Regions from separate parts of the Butyricicoccus sp. AM05-1 genome, predicted to be linked through region 2. Evidence: predicted binding sites of a transcription regulator. Region 2 holds the regulator's gene; each other region holds the start of a gene.

Region 1 (4,655 bases), on a different contig from region 2:
AAAAAGATATACTAAAGGTAACAGCCGCAAAGGCGGCAAAATCTCGAAAGGCGGGGACAGTATGCAGGATTACAAAACAATGATCTCCATGTGTGCAGAGCAGGAGGAGAAGTTTCAGTTTGAGCATTTTTCGCGCGAGGATGCGCTGAAAATCGGCCTCAAGCTGCATGAAAACGCAAAGGAGCAGCCGGTTGCGGTTGAAATTACGGTGAACGGTCTGGTCGTGTTCCGTTACTTCGCAGAAGGCGCAAAGCCGGACAGCGAGCTGTGGCTCGCACGCAAGCGCAACGCGGTTGACCTGATGGAAACGTCCTCGCTGCGGTTTTTCGCAGAGCTGGAGGACGCAGGCGAGACCTTCGCGGACCGTAAGCTCGACCCGAACGAGTACGCCGCAGGCGGCGGTTTCCCGATCCGGCTGCGCGGCACCGGCGTGATCGGTTCCATCTGCGTTTCCGGCTATCCGGATCATGTGGATGATCATCAGCTTATCATTAACACCTTGGCGGAGTATTTCGCATAATTGAGCATTTTAAATGGAGAATGGAAGATGAACGTATCGTTTTTCATTCTCCATTATTTTTATACTATTTTGACATGATAATGCCGAAACCACCGGTCAAGCTGGATGATATACGCGAAAATCTGCGGGGTACGCATCAGCTGTCCGAACCACGGTTCGGTAAGGCTTTCCGGCCGCTGCATGAGTTTTTGCACGGCATTCCGGTCGAACAGGGAAGCGGTGACCGAGGTGTTATCCTCGAAAATACGGCGGACATAGTCCGCGCACAAGCGGGTATAAACCGGATGAAAGGTTTTCGGATACGGACTTTTCTTGCGGTAAACGATCTCTTTGGGCAGTTCATCGACGAACGCGCGGCGCACGATGCCCTTTTCGCGTCCCTCGAGCGATTTGAAGTCCCACGGCATGTTATAGGCATACTCGACAATGCGGTGGTCGCAGAAGGGCACGCGAACCTCAAGACCGGAGTACATGCTCATGCGGTCCTTGCGGTCGAGCAGGGTCGCCATGAACCAGTCGAGATTGAGCACGAACATTTCACGCATCCGGGCTGCTTTTTTGTCATCGGACGGCAGCCTGGGTGCGCGGGCGCAGGTGTCGCGGTAGTACTGGTGCACAAATTCCTCGCCGTTTCTAACGGCATCCGGTGTGAGCAGACCCAGACGCAGACCGACCGACCGTGACCACGGAAACGTATCTTCAAACAGAATTTCCTCACGGTGGTACCACGGATAGCCGCCGAATAACTCGTCGGCGCACTCGCCGGACAGGCAAACGGTGGTTCCGCCGCGCTTGACGGCTGCACAGAACAGCAGCAGGGAGGAGTCCACATCGGCCATGCCGGGCAGCGCACGCGCATCCGTCGCGGGGAGCAGGGCCGCGCACAGTGCCTCCGGTTCGAGCACAACGCGATGATGGTGCGTACCGAGAAAATCCACCATTTGGTCAATATACGAATCGTCACTATTAGGCTGAAATATACTCTTTGTAAAATATTTATCGTTGTCCCGATAATCCACCGACCAGGTATGCAGCGTTTCGCCGCGGGCCGCGTAATCTTTCGCCGCCAGCATGGACAGGATGGACGAATCCAGTCCGCCGGACAGGAAACACGCCAGCGGCACATCGCTGACCAGCTGACGGCGGGCGGCATCGCAGATGAGCGTGTGCGTGCGCTCGATGGTGGTTTGCAGGTCGTCCTCATGCTCGTGCGCCTCGAGCTGCCAGTAAACGTGATCGGTGAAGTTTTCCGGAGTCAAAACGGCAAAATGTCCGGGAAGCAGCGACTTTATCTGCCGAAAAACACCGGATTCTGGCGGGCGCGCCGGCCCGAGCAGCAGCAGCGTGCGCAGACCATCCTCGTCGAGCGCAGGCTCGATCTCCGGATGGCACAGCACGGTGTCGATGGTCGAACCGAAGGTCAGACCGTTGCGAATGGGAGCGAAAAACAGCGGTTTCACGCCCAGCCGGTCGCGGCAGAGCGTCAGTCGGCGTTCGCGTTTCTCCCAGATGGCAAAGGCGAAAATGCCGTTCAGCCGCGCAAATGCGTCGGTTTTCCACTCGAGATAGGCGTGCAGCAGCACTTCGGTGTCCGAATGTCCGACAAACTCGTGCCCACGTGACATAAGTTCTGTACGCAATTCCGGCGTGTTATATAACTCTCCGTTATATATAAGGATAATATTCCCGTCAGGAGAGCACATTGGCTGCTTGCCGCCCTCCGGATCAATGACGATCAGCCTCCGATGGATAAGCGCTGTGTCCTCGTCAAAATACGTGCCTTCGGCATCCGGCCCGCGCGGCGTAAGCGTTCGCTTCATTCCGTGAAGGATCGGTCCGCCGCGGCGTGCGTCGCGTTCATAATCGACAAAACCGCCGATACCACACATAGGCGATTCCTCCTCTGATTGATGGTTTCCTTCTGTTATATGTATTAAATGTGAAAAATATGAAGTAAAATCGTAATTTTTCTAAAAAATATAAGCGGTGACAGAACAGGATGAGGATTGCGTGCAATGTGCGTTCGTTCCTGCCGACATTTGGCAGAAACGCACAAAAAATGGAGTGCGGATTTTATCAGTAAAAAGAATGTTAAATCCTTGACAAATGGTTTCCGAACGATATAATAGAGATAGACATGCTCCAAACAAGGACCTCGCTGGGCGCGGCGCTGCGGCCAATGACCGTGTGCGCTGTGTTTTTGTGCGTGTCCGCTATTATTTATTTTTGGGAGGTTTATGGCATGGATTTTAGGCTTACAAAAGAAGAAGCACTGTTCCAGAAGATGTGCCGCGAGTTCGCTCTGAACGAAGTAGAGCCGATCGCAGCTGAGATCGATGCGGAAGAGCGCTATCCGGAGGAAACCGTTCAGAAGCTGATGAAGTACGGCCTGATGGGCATTCAGTTCCCGAAGGAAGTCGGCGGCTCCGGCGGTAACTATATCTGCTATTCTATCGCTATCGAAGAGATGAGCCGCGTATGCGGTACCACCGGCGGCATTATGTCCGCTCACGGCACCCTGGGTGCTTGGCCGATTTACGCTTTCGGCACCCCGGAGCAGAAGGAAAAGTGGCTGCGCCCGCTGATCGAGCCGAAGGAAGGCGCCAAGATCGGTGCATTCGGCCTGACCGAGCCGAACGCAGGTACCGACTCCGCTGCACAGCAGACCATTGCTGTTAAGCAGGAGGACGGCTCCTATATCATGAACGGCTCCAAGGTGTTCATCACCGGCGGCGGCCGTGCAGATACCTACGTTGTATTTGCTATGACCGACAAGACCAAGGGCAACAAGGGCATTTCTGCGTTCATCGTTGACAAGGACGACCCGGGCTTCTCTATCGGCAAGATCGAGCACAAGATGGGCATCCGTGGTTCTCAGACCGCTGAGCTGATCTTTGAGGACGTTCATCTGCCGGCAGACCGTCTGCTGGGCAAGGAGAACGGCGGCTTCAAGATCGCTATGATGACCCTGGACGGCGGCCGTATCGGTATCGCTTCTCAGGCACTGGGTATCGCGCAGGGCGCTCTGGATAAGGCTATCCAGTACATGAAGGAGCGCGTACAGTTCGGCAAGACCCTTGATAAGTTCCAGGGCCTGCAGTGGATGGTAGCCGACATGGCAACTCAGATCGACGCTGCTCGTCTGCTGGTTCGCCGTGCTGCATTCAACCACGATGTTGGTCTGCCGTTCACCAAGGAAGCTGCTATGGCTAAGCTGTACGCTTCTGAGGTTGCAATGGACGTTACCACCAAGTGCGTACAGATTTACGGCGGCTACGGTTACATCCGTGAGTACCCGATGGAGCGCATGATGCGTGACGCTAAGATCACCGAGATCTACGAGGGCACTTCTCAGGTTCAGAGAATGGTCATCGCTGGTCAGGTTCTGCGCTAAGAAAAGGAGGAAAACTGAACTATGAAGGCAATTGTTTGTGTAAAGCAGGTTCCGGATACCTCCGGCAAGGTTGCTGTTAATCCCGATGGCACCCTGAATCGTGCATCCATGCAGACCATCACCAACCCGGACGACCTGAACGCTGTAGAGGCTGCTCTGAAGCTGAAGGACGCTACCGGCTGCAAGGTCGTTGTTATCACCATGGGTCCTCCCCCGGCAGAGGGCATGCTGCGTGAGCTGATCGCTCGCGGTGCTGATGAAGGCGTTCTGGTTTCCGCTCGTGAGTTCGGCGGTTCCGATACCTTTGCCACTTCCCAGATCCTGGCTGCTGCTGTTAAGAAGGTTGGCCTGGAGAAGGACGACATCGTATTCTGCGGCCGTCAGGCTATCGACGGTGATACCGCTCAGGTTGGTTCTCAGATCGCTGAGAAGCTGGACATCCCGCAGGTTTCCTATGTTGCCGGCATCGAGAAGGATGGCGACAAGGTTGTTGTTAAGCGTATGCTCGAGGACGGCCACATGACCATCGAGACCCAGACCCCGTGCCTGCTGACCTGCATCAAGGAGCTGAACGAGCCCCGTTACATGTCCCTCGGCGGCATCATGGACTGCTACTCCGCTCCGGTTTCCGTATATGATTACAACACCCTGAAGGACGATCCGCTGATCGATCCGACCACCATTGGTCTGAAGGGTTCTCCCACCAATATCTTCAAGTCTTTCACTCCCCCGCAGAAGGGT
Region 2 (4,655 bases):
ATCGGCCTTAAGATCGATCAGACGCTGACGCAGGATGCCACCGGCACGATGGCTTATCTCCAGTTTGAGGCGATGGGCGTCGATCAGGTCAAGACCGAGCGTTCGGTCGCTTACATTGACCACAATACCCTGCAGTCCGGCTTCGAGAATGCGGACGACCACAAATATATCGGTTCTGTCGCTAAGAAGCACGGCATCTACTATTCGAAGGCAGGCAACGGCATCTGCCATCAGGTACATCTGGAGCGCTTCGGCGCACCGGGCAAGACCCTGATCGGTTCGGACAGCCATACGCCGACCGGCGGCGGCATCGGCATGCTGGCGTTCGGTGCCGGCGGTCTGGATGTTGCAGTCGCAATGGGCGGCGGTGCGTACTACATCCCGATGCCGAAGATGGTCCGCGTCAACCTGACCGGCAAGCTGTCGCCGTGGGTATCTGCGAAGGACGTTATTCTGGACGTACTGCGCCAGATGACCGTCAAGGGCGGTGTCGGCAAGATCGTAGAGTACGCAGGCGAGGGCGTAAAGACCCTGTCCGTACCGGAGCGTGCCACCATCACTAATATGGGCGCTGAGCTGGGCGCTACCACCTCGATCTTCCCGTCCGATGAGGCGACCAAGAAGTTCCTCGAGGCACAGGGCCGCGGCGACGTATGGGTACCGCTGTCCTCCGACCCGGACGCAGAGTACGACGAGGAGTACACCGTAGACCTGTCCGCACTGGAGCCGCTGGCTGCTATGCCGCACATGCCGGATAACGTCAAGAAGGTATCCGAGATCGGCGAGATCAAGGTAAACCAGTGCTGCATCGGTTCGTGCACCAACTCCTCTTACTACGACATGATGAAGGTTGCCTCCATCCTCAAGGGCAAGACCGTAAGCCCGGAGGTTTCTCTGACCATCAGCCCCGGCTCCAAGCAGGTGTTCAACATGCTGGCGCAGAACGGCGCTCTGGCGGATATCATTTCGGCCGGTGCGCGTATCCTTGAATGCGCTTGCGGTCCCTGCATCGGCATGGGCCAGTCGCCGGAGTCCGGCGGCGTATCGCTGCGTACCTTCAACCGCAACTTTGAGGGCCGTTCCGGCACCCAGGATGCACAGATCTTCCTCGTCTCTCCGGAGGTTGCAGCAGCGTCTGCACTGACCGGTGTGCTGACCGATCCGCGCACCCTCGGTGAGATGCCGGAGATCGAAATGCCCGAGCATTTCACCATCAACGACAACATGATCGTAAAGCCGGCCGAGAATCCGGCTGAGGTTGAGGTCGTTCGCGGTCCGAACATCAAGCCGTTCCCGCTGGGCAAGGCACTCGAGGCATCCTACACCGGCAAGGTCGTTCTCAAGACCGAGGACAACATCACCACCGACCACATCCTGCCGGCCGGCGCAAAGCTGCTGCCGTACCGCTCGAACGTGCCGTACTACTCCAACTACTGCTTCATCAACGTCGATCCGGAGTTCCCGTCCCGCTGCAAGGAGCAGGGCGGCGGCGTAATTGTCGGCGGCGCAAACTATGGTCAGGGCTCGTCCCGTGAGCATGCAGCGCTCGTTCCGCTGTATCTGGGCGTAAAGGCCGTACTGTGCAAGTCCTTCGCACGAATTCACAAGGCAAATCTGGTCAACTCCGGCATCATCCCGCTGACCTTTGCCGATCCGGCGGATTACGATGCAGTCAATCTGCTGGATGAAATCTCTCTGCCGAACGTGCTCGAGGAAGTGAAGAACGGCGAGCAGGTCACCGTTGTTTGCGGCGGCAAGACCTTCAAGGCCGACTGTGAGGTTTCCGAGCGCCAGCGTCACGCACTGCTTGCAGGCGGTACGCTGCTGTACGCACGTCAGCAGAGCAAGTAAGTCAAGACGTTATGCCGGCCGGAGAGCCAAGTGGGTTCTCTGGTCGGACTTGACAGCCATATTTTCTTTTGTTAAAATAATATCAATGGTGTAGGAGGACAAAACCATGTCTATCGACCAGTCTGTTCTGGATAAATTTGAGGCAGTTGTAGAGAGCCAGCGCAAGCGTATCATGGATATGAAGGAGCAGGACGATTTTATTGATTACTCCAAGCTGGACAAGCTGATCATCGGCGTGTGCGGCGGCGACGGCATCGGCCCGATGATCACCGGCATGGCCCAGCATGCGCTGGAGGTTCTGCTGGCAGACAAGGTAAAGGCCGGCAAGGTGGAGTTCCGCGTGATCGACGGTCTGACCATCGAGCGCCGTGCTGAACTCGGCTGCGCAATCCCGCCCGACGTTATGGAAGAGCTGAAGAAGTGCCACGTTATCCTGAAGGGCCCCACCACGACCCCGCGCAAGGGCGATCCGTGGCCGAACGTAGAGTCCGCAAACGTTGCAATGCGCAAGGGTCTCGACTTGTTTGCCAACGTGCGCCCGGTAAAGGTGCCGGAGCTGGGTATCGACTGGACGTTCTACCGCGAGAACACCGAGGGCGGCTACGCTGTCGGCTCTCAGGGCGTACAGATTGATGACGATCTGTTCATCGACTTTACCGTAGCTACCTCGCAGGGCTGCGAGCGTATCGCTCGTCTGGCCTTCGACTATGCGCGCAAGACCGGCAAGAACCGCGTTTCCTGCGTCACCAAGGCGAATATTATCAAAACCACCGACGGCAAGTTCCTCGATACCTGCCAGAAGGTAGCCAAGGAGTATCCGGAAGTACAGTTTGACGACTGGTACATCGACATCATGACCGCAAAGCTGCTCGATGACAAGCGCCGCCGCGACTTCAAGGTCGTTGTTCTGCCGAACCTGTACGGCGACATCATCACCGACGAGGCTGCTGAGATTCAGGGCGGTGTCGGCACGGCAGGCTCTGCCAATATCGGCAAGCGCTATGCGATGTTCGAGGCAATTCATGGCTCTGCGCCGCGTATGGTACAGGAAGGCCGCGCAAAGTACGCGGATCCGTCCTCCGTACTGCGTGCAGCTGTTATGCTGCTTGAGCACATCGGTGAAATCGAACTGGCGAAGAAGCTCGACCGCGCACTTGATATCTGCATGGTAGAGGAGCGCAAGGTTGTTGTTACCGGTCGTGATACCGGTGCAACTGCACAGGAATTTACCGATTATGTGCTGGATACCATCGCTAAGTTGTAATTTACACGAGAAATAGAATTTGAGAGAGGGAGAGGGTCTGTGGAACACAAGCAAGAGGTTTCCAAAGCGGTAATTCAGCGATTGCCTCGCTATTATCGGAATATTTGTGAGCTGAAGGCTGAAGGGGAGCAGCGTATCTCCTCCAAAGCACTGGCAGAGCGCATGGGACTGACCGCTTCGCAGATTCGTCAGGACTTTAACTGCTTCGGCGGCTTTGGTCAGCAGGGCTACGGCTATAATATCGACAAACTGCAGGAGGAGCTGGGTGCGATCATGGGTCTGCGGACCGGCCGCACGGCGATTCTGCTGGGTGCCGGCAACCTCGGTCGTGCACTGCTTAATAACTTTAACTTTTCTGCCAGCGGCTTTGAACTGCTGTGTGCGTTTGACGCAAATCCGCAGCTCATCGGTCAGCGCTTTGGCGGCCATGAGGTACGCAGCGCGGATACGCTTGCGGAGTTTATTGAGCGCAACAAGCCGGATGTGGCGGTGCTCACCATTCCGCGCGGAGATGCCCCGCGTATCGCACACGGTCTGGTAGAGCGCGGTATCCGCGGTCTGTGGAATTTCACCGGCGAGGACCTTCATTTGGAGGGACTGGGCGTTCCGGTCGAAAACGTGCATCTGTCGGACAGCCTGATGACACTGTGCCATCTGGTCGGCGCAGCAGACGAGGGAAGAGAGCAGAACCTGTAAAACGAAAGGGAGTATCTTTTGATACTCCCTTTTTTGTGTGAAAAAAGCCGCTATCCAATGGATGAGCGGCTTTGGTATTACATTTTGTCCAGATAATACGGTGTTGTCTGGTACACATAGTAGTTGACCCAGTTGGTGTAAAACAGGTTGGCATGTGCCTTCCAGGTCACCAGTACGTCCTCGTTGGGATCATCGTTGCGGAAGTAATGGCGCGGCACCTCCGGGTTCATGCCTTTGGCCAGATCACGCTCATACTCCTTTTTGAGCGTGTCGGCGTCGTACTCGCCGTGACCCAGCACAAAGATCTGACGGCCGTTCATTGCCTCTACGATGTGCACACCGGCTTCGTGCGACTCCGCGAGAATGGTCAGACGATCATTTTTGCGGATGTCGGCGGCACGCACCTCGGTGTGGCGCGAGTGCGGTGCGCAGAAGATATCATCGAAGCCGCGCAGCAGCGGCTCCTTCGGCAGCAGAACATGGTGCTTGAAAATACCGGACATTTTCTCGGGCAGCATGTACTTCGGAATACCGTAGTGATAATACAGACCGGCCTGCGCACCCCAGCAGATGTGCAGCGTGGAATGAACGTGCGTTTTAGTCCAGTCCATGATCTCGGTCAGTTCCTTCCAGTATTCGACTTCCTCAAACGGCATGGTCTCTACCGGCGCACCGGTGATGATAAAACCGTCATATTTCTGGTCGCGGATATCGTCGAACGTCTTGTAGAAGGTGAGAAGATGATCCTCCGGCGTATTTTTGGAATGGTACGTTTCGGTCTGGATCAGATCGACCTCGATCTGGATCGGCGTGTTGGATAAACAGCGCAGGATCTGGGTTTCGG
Region 3 (4,655 bases), on a different contig from region 2:
CTCTCTCTCACTCTTTGCGGATGGATGAACAGGTATTGCGAATATTGATTAGTCAAAACCGCACAATCCGGTTTTGAATTGTGCGGTCCTACTGTATCAATGCTTACTTATTCTTGAATTCCTTAGCCGGCTTGTCGCGGTTCTTGTCCAGGAAGTAAGCCATGCCGTACTTCTGATCCTCGGTAGCGAAGCACTGTGCGAAGCAGTTGCCCTCGAACTTCAGAGCGGAGTTCAGGTCGGTCTGCATGCCAACGTTTACAGCTTCCTTAACCAGGGAAACAGCGATCGGAGCCTGAGCAGCGATCTCCTCGGCCAGCTTTACAGCCTCGTCGAGCAGGTTCTCCAGCGGATATACGTAGTTAACCAGGCCCATGTCCAGAGCGTCCTGAGCGGTGTAGTTAGCGCGTGCGGTGTACAGCATTTCCTTAGCCTTGCCTGCGCCTACGAAGCGAGCCAGACGCTGGGTGCCGCCGCAGCCCGGGGTGATGCCCAGACCAACTTCAGGCTGACCGAAGGAAGCGTTCTCGGAAGCGAGACGGATGTCGCAGGACATAGCCAGCTCGCAGCCGCCGCCGAGGCAGAAGCCGTTGATGGCAGCGATAACCGGACGCTTGAAGTTCTCGATCTTCCAGCAAACGCGGTTGGACTCGTTGCCGAACAGCTTGCCCTCTGCACAGGTCTTGGTAGCCATCTCGGAGATGTCAGCGCCTGCAACGAAGGAGTTAACGGTCTTGCCCTTCTTGTTAACGGTGGAAGAACCGGTCAGAACTACTGCATAAACGTTGTCCAGATCCTTAGCCAGCTCGTCGAATGCCTCTTCCAGCTGTGCGTACATGTCGGTGGACAGAGCGTTCATAGCCTTCATGTGCTCGATCTTAACAATCGCAACATGACCCTTTTTTTCGATTACTACGTCAGTCATTTTTAAGACTTCCTTTCAGAATATGTGCTATGAGCGTAAAACGCTCAAAAGCAATCTCCGTTCGGAGATTACCAAACATCCAAAGGATGTTTGCAGTCAAAATAGAACAGAAGCGAGCTTCTGTTCGTAAAAACCCGCGACATGCGCGTGGGTTTTTACACCCCGACCCAACCGCCGTGGGCGGCGTCGTTCGGGTATCCAAAATCAGTTTCTACGGAACTGATTTTGGTATATAGGGGGTACTGGGTACCCCCTATAATTTACTTGCAGAGCTCGTCGCGCTCAACGATGATAGCTTCGCCCATACCGCCGCCGATGCACATGGTAGCCAGACCGATGGTCAGGTCGCGCTTGATCATTTCGTAGATCAGGGTGGTGGTGATGCGGCAGCCGGCTGCACCGATCGGGTGACCCAGAGCGATTGCGCCGCCGTTTACGTTAACCTTGTCCATATCAAAGCCAAGCTCACGGTTAACAGCAGCAGCCTGTGCAGCAAATGCCTCGTTGGACTCGATCAGGTCGAGGTCAGCAACGGTCAGACCTGCGCGGGACAGAGCCTGACGGGTGGACTCGATCGGACCTACGCCCATGATGGACGGATCGCAGCCTACAGAGCCCCAGGCACGAACCTTAGCCAGCGGCTTGAGGCCGTTTGCCTTAACGAACTCCTCGGAAGCGATGATCATTGCAGCGCCTGCATCGTTGATGCCGGAAGCGTTGCCTGCGGTTACGGTGCCGCCGTCCTTCTTGAATGCCGGGCGCAGCTTGCCGAGGATCTCCAGAGTGGTGTTCGGCTTTACATGCTCGTCGGTATCAAAGATAACGGTTTCCTTCTTCTTCTTAACTTCGATCGGAACGATCTCGTCCTTGAAGCGGCCGTTAGCGATGGCAGCAGCTGCCTTCTGCTGGGAAGCGAGAGCGATCTCGTCCTGCATCTCGCGGGTGATGCCGTACTTTTCAGCTACGTTTTCTGCAGTGATGCCCATGTGGTACTGGTTGAATACATCAAATACGCCGTCGTATACCATCATATCGACCAGCTTCTTGTCGCCCATGCGAGCACCCCAGCGGGTATCGCGGGAGATGTACGGAGCACCGGACATAGACTCGCAGCCGCCTACCAGCATCATCTTGTTCTCACCGGAACGGATGATCTGGGTGCCGAGGGAGATGGCACGCATGGAGGAAGCGCAAACCTTGTTCAGGGTCATAGCCGGGGTGGTGATCGGCAGACCGGACTTCAGGCAAACCTGACGTGCTACGTTCTGGCCTACGCCGCCCTGCAGTACCTGACCGAACAGAACCTCGTCGATTGCTTCCTTGTCAACGCCTGCACGCTCGATAGCTGCCTTTGCAGCAGCGGTGCCAAGCTCGGAGGAGTGTACATCGCGGAGGGTGCCGCCGTAAGTGCCGATTGCAGTACGGGCAGCGGAACAGATGTAAACGTTCATTTAGCTGTTTCTCCTTTTCTACTGATGCGGCGAAAAAACTATGCCGCCGCATGGTGATGGAAACTCGATTTTCTTGAGTTCGTTAATATTTTATCAAACCATTCGGCAGAATGCAAGGGAAACTGGTCGATTCTGTAAAATTATATGAAAAGGCCGGTTTCCGTTTGCATAATCTGCACAAATAGAATTGATTAGTCGTTAGCCAGACCCATCAGCTCGTCACGGAAGATGCGAGCGTCCATGGTCTTGATCTCGTCAGCCATCTTCGGAACGAATTCCATCTGGTCGAGGATCTGGGTCTGCAGGTCGATGCCCGGAGCGATCTCGGTCAGGGTAACGCCTTCCGGACGCAGCTCAAATACGCAGCGCTCGGTGATGTACAGAACCGGCTGATGTACCTCGTTAGCGTAATCGCCGGAGAAGGTGATGTGCTCAACCTGCTTAACGAACTTCTTCTTAGCGCCTTCCTGGGTGATAACGAGCTTGCCGTCCTTGCACTCAGTCTTGAGGCCCTTTGCAGTGAAGGTGCCGCAGTAAACAACCTTCTTGGCGTTCTGGGTGATGTCGATGAAGCCGCCTGCACCTGCCAGACGGGTGCCGAACTTGGATACGTTCAGGTCGCCGTTCGGAGCAGTCTCGGCCAGACCGAGGAATGCAACGTCAAGGCCGCCGCCCTGATAGAAGTCGAACTGAACATTGTGCGGGATGATGCACTGTGCGTTGGCAGCAGCGCCGAACTGGGTGCCGCCGTACGGTACACCTGCGATGGAGCCTGCCTCAACGGTAAGGGTCATCTTGTCGGAGATGCCTTCTTCAGCAGCTACGTTAGCGATCTTCTCCGGTGCGCCGGTGCCGAGGTTTACGATAGCGTCCTGCGGCAGCTCCATAGCAGCACGGCGGGCGATGATCTTCTTAGCGTCCATCGGGATCGGCGGGATAGCGTCAACCGGGATGCGGAATTCGCCGGTCAGCGCGCCGTCATACGGCATGCCGAGGCACTGCATGTTCTCCTCCTCGGTGCCGACTACAACAGAGTCAACATAGATGCCCGGGATAGCAACCAGCTTCGGGTCCAGAGAACCGCCCTGAACGATCTTCTCAACCTGAACGATTACCTTGCCGCCGGAGTTCTTGCAGGCCTGAGCCATAGCAGTTACGTCCAGAGGACCGATCTCACGATGTACGGTGCAGTTGCCGTACTCATCGCAGTAGGAAGCACGCAGGAATACAACGTTGATCGGGAAGCCCTTGTACAGCAGGCGCTCCTGACCCTCGATGTTAACGATCTTTACCAGATCTTCCTTGGTAACGTCGTTCAGCTTGCCGCCGCCGTTGCGCGGGTCAGCGAAGGTCTTCAGGCCAACGTGAGTGATGGTGCCGATGTTGTGAGCAGCGATATCGCGGTACATGTGCGAGATAACGCCCTGCGGCAGGTTGTAAGCCTCGATCTTGTTGTTCAGAGCCAGCTCGCCGAGCTTCGGAGCACGGTCCCAGTGGCCGCCGATAACGCGCTTAACCATGCCTTCATGGCCGTAATGGTCACCGCCGGTGCCATCGCGGTGGCCCTGACCGGCTGCAAAGAACAGGGTCAGGTTCTGCGGGTGGCCGGTCTCAAGAAAACGCTTCTCGAGAGCCTTGGACAGGGTCTCCGGGCAAGCACAGGATACGAAACCGCCGGTAGCAATGGTATCGCCGTCCTGAACCTTCAGAGCAGCTTCCTCCGCGGTGATGATGCTTACTTTCTTCATGTTTATCAATCCTCCTGATAATAGTGCGACCGGTTTTACAGTGGTCACGCCTGTGACGTGAAAGACCTGATTCTATCTATCGCCTGCGGAATCTCATCCGCTGCGGCAACAACAACACGGTGCGCGGCCTCGATCTCCTCATAGAGATACGGACAGCCGGTGCAGCCGCGCAGGATCAGCAGTACGTCATATGGAACACCGTCCTCCGGATAGGAGAATGAGGCGGTGTCCTGAAGGGCAGCGCAAATCGCCTTGTAGGCGTCTCCGCGCTCATAGCGCGGATTGCAGCCGCCGCAGAATTTTACTGTGCAGCGAAGCAAGGCGCACAACCCCTTTCTATGTAGCATTTCCGAATGTTACCATAGGGAAACAATGGGTAATAACACAAACACAGGCACTCACGGGTGCTCCATGAGTGCCTATAGTTTGCTCAGAGATTACTTGATGCGAGCAATCTTCTTTGCCAGTTCCTTCTTCATTTCAAGGTTGGACTGACGGGCAATCATGATGCGCTGAGCCTGCGGCGAGCCTGCA

The links. The regulator Rex, encoded in region 2, represses fermentation and respiration genes when NADH is low (regulators of the CRP and FNR family bind a similar motif). The targets are predictions, from matches to a motif close to ATTGTTAANNNNTTAACAAT.
Region 1: a site for Rex is predicted at 2,608-2,627, ahead of DW088_RS12925 (acyl-CoA dehydrogenase). Genes of this name have one in related genera too.
Region 3: a site for Rex is predicted at 2,452-2,471, ahead of DW088_RS06545 (acetyl-CoA C-acetyltransferase). Genes of this name have one in related genera too.

The regions. Positions count from the first base shown of each region.
Region 1 covers NZ_QUDG01000011.1:169-4,823, reverse strand. Annotated here, with positions in the region: gene DW088_RS12935 (heme-degrading domain-containing protein) at 62-520, shown strand; gene asnB (asparagine synthase (glutamine-hydrolyzing)) at 580-2,409, opposite strand; gene DW088_RS12925 (acyl-CoA dehydrogenase) at 2,763-3,914, shown strand; gene acrB (acryloyl-CoA reductase electron transfer subunit gamma) at 3,936-4,655, shown strand, end outside.
Region 2 covers NZ_QUDG01000010.1:494-5,148, reverse strand. Annotated here, with positions in the region: gene DW088_RS12295 (aconitate hydratase) at 1-1,851, shown strand, start outside; gene DW088_RS12290 (isocitrate/isopropylmalate family dehydrogenase) at 1,958-3,115, shown strand; gene DW088_RS12285 (redox-sensing transcriptional repressor Rex) at 3,155-3,811, shown strand; gene metA (homoserine O-acetyltransferase MetA) at 3,889-4,655, opposite strand, start outside.
Region 3 covers NZ_QUDG01000003.1:118,326-122,980, reverse strand. Annotated here, with positions in the region: gene DW088_RS06550 (enoyl-CoA hydratase-related protein) at 104-922, opposite strand; gene DW088_RS06545 (acetyl-CoA C-acetyltransferase) at 1,183-2,373, opposite strand; gene DW088_RS06540 (acyl CoA:acetate/3-ketoacid CoA transferase) at 2,565-4,121, opposite strand; gene DW088_RS06535 (hypothetical protein) at 4,166-4,441, opposite strand; gene DW088_RS06530 (4-hydroxyphenylacetate 3-hydroxylase family protein) at 4,559-4,655, opposite strand, start outside.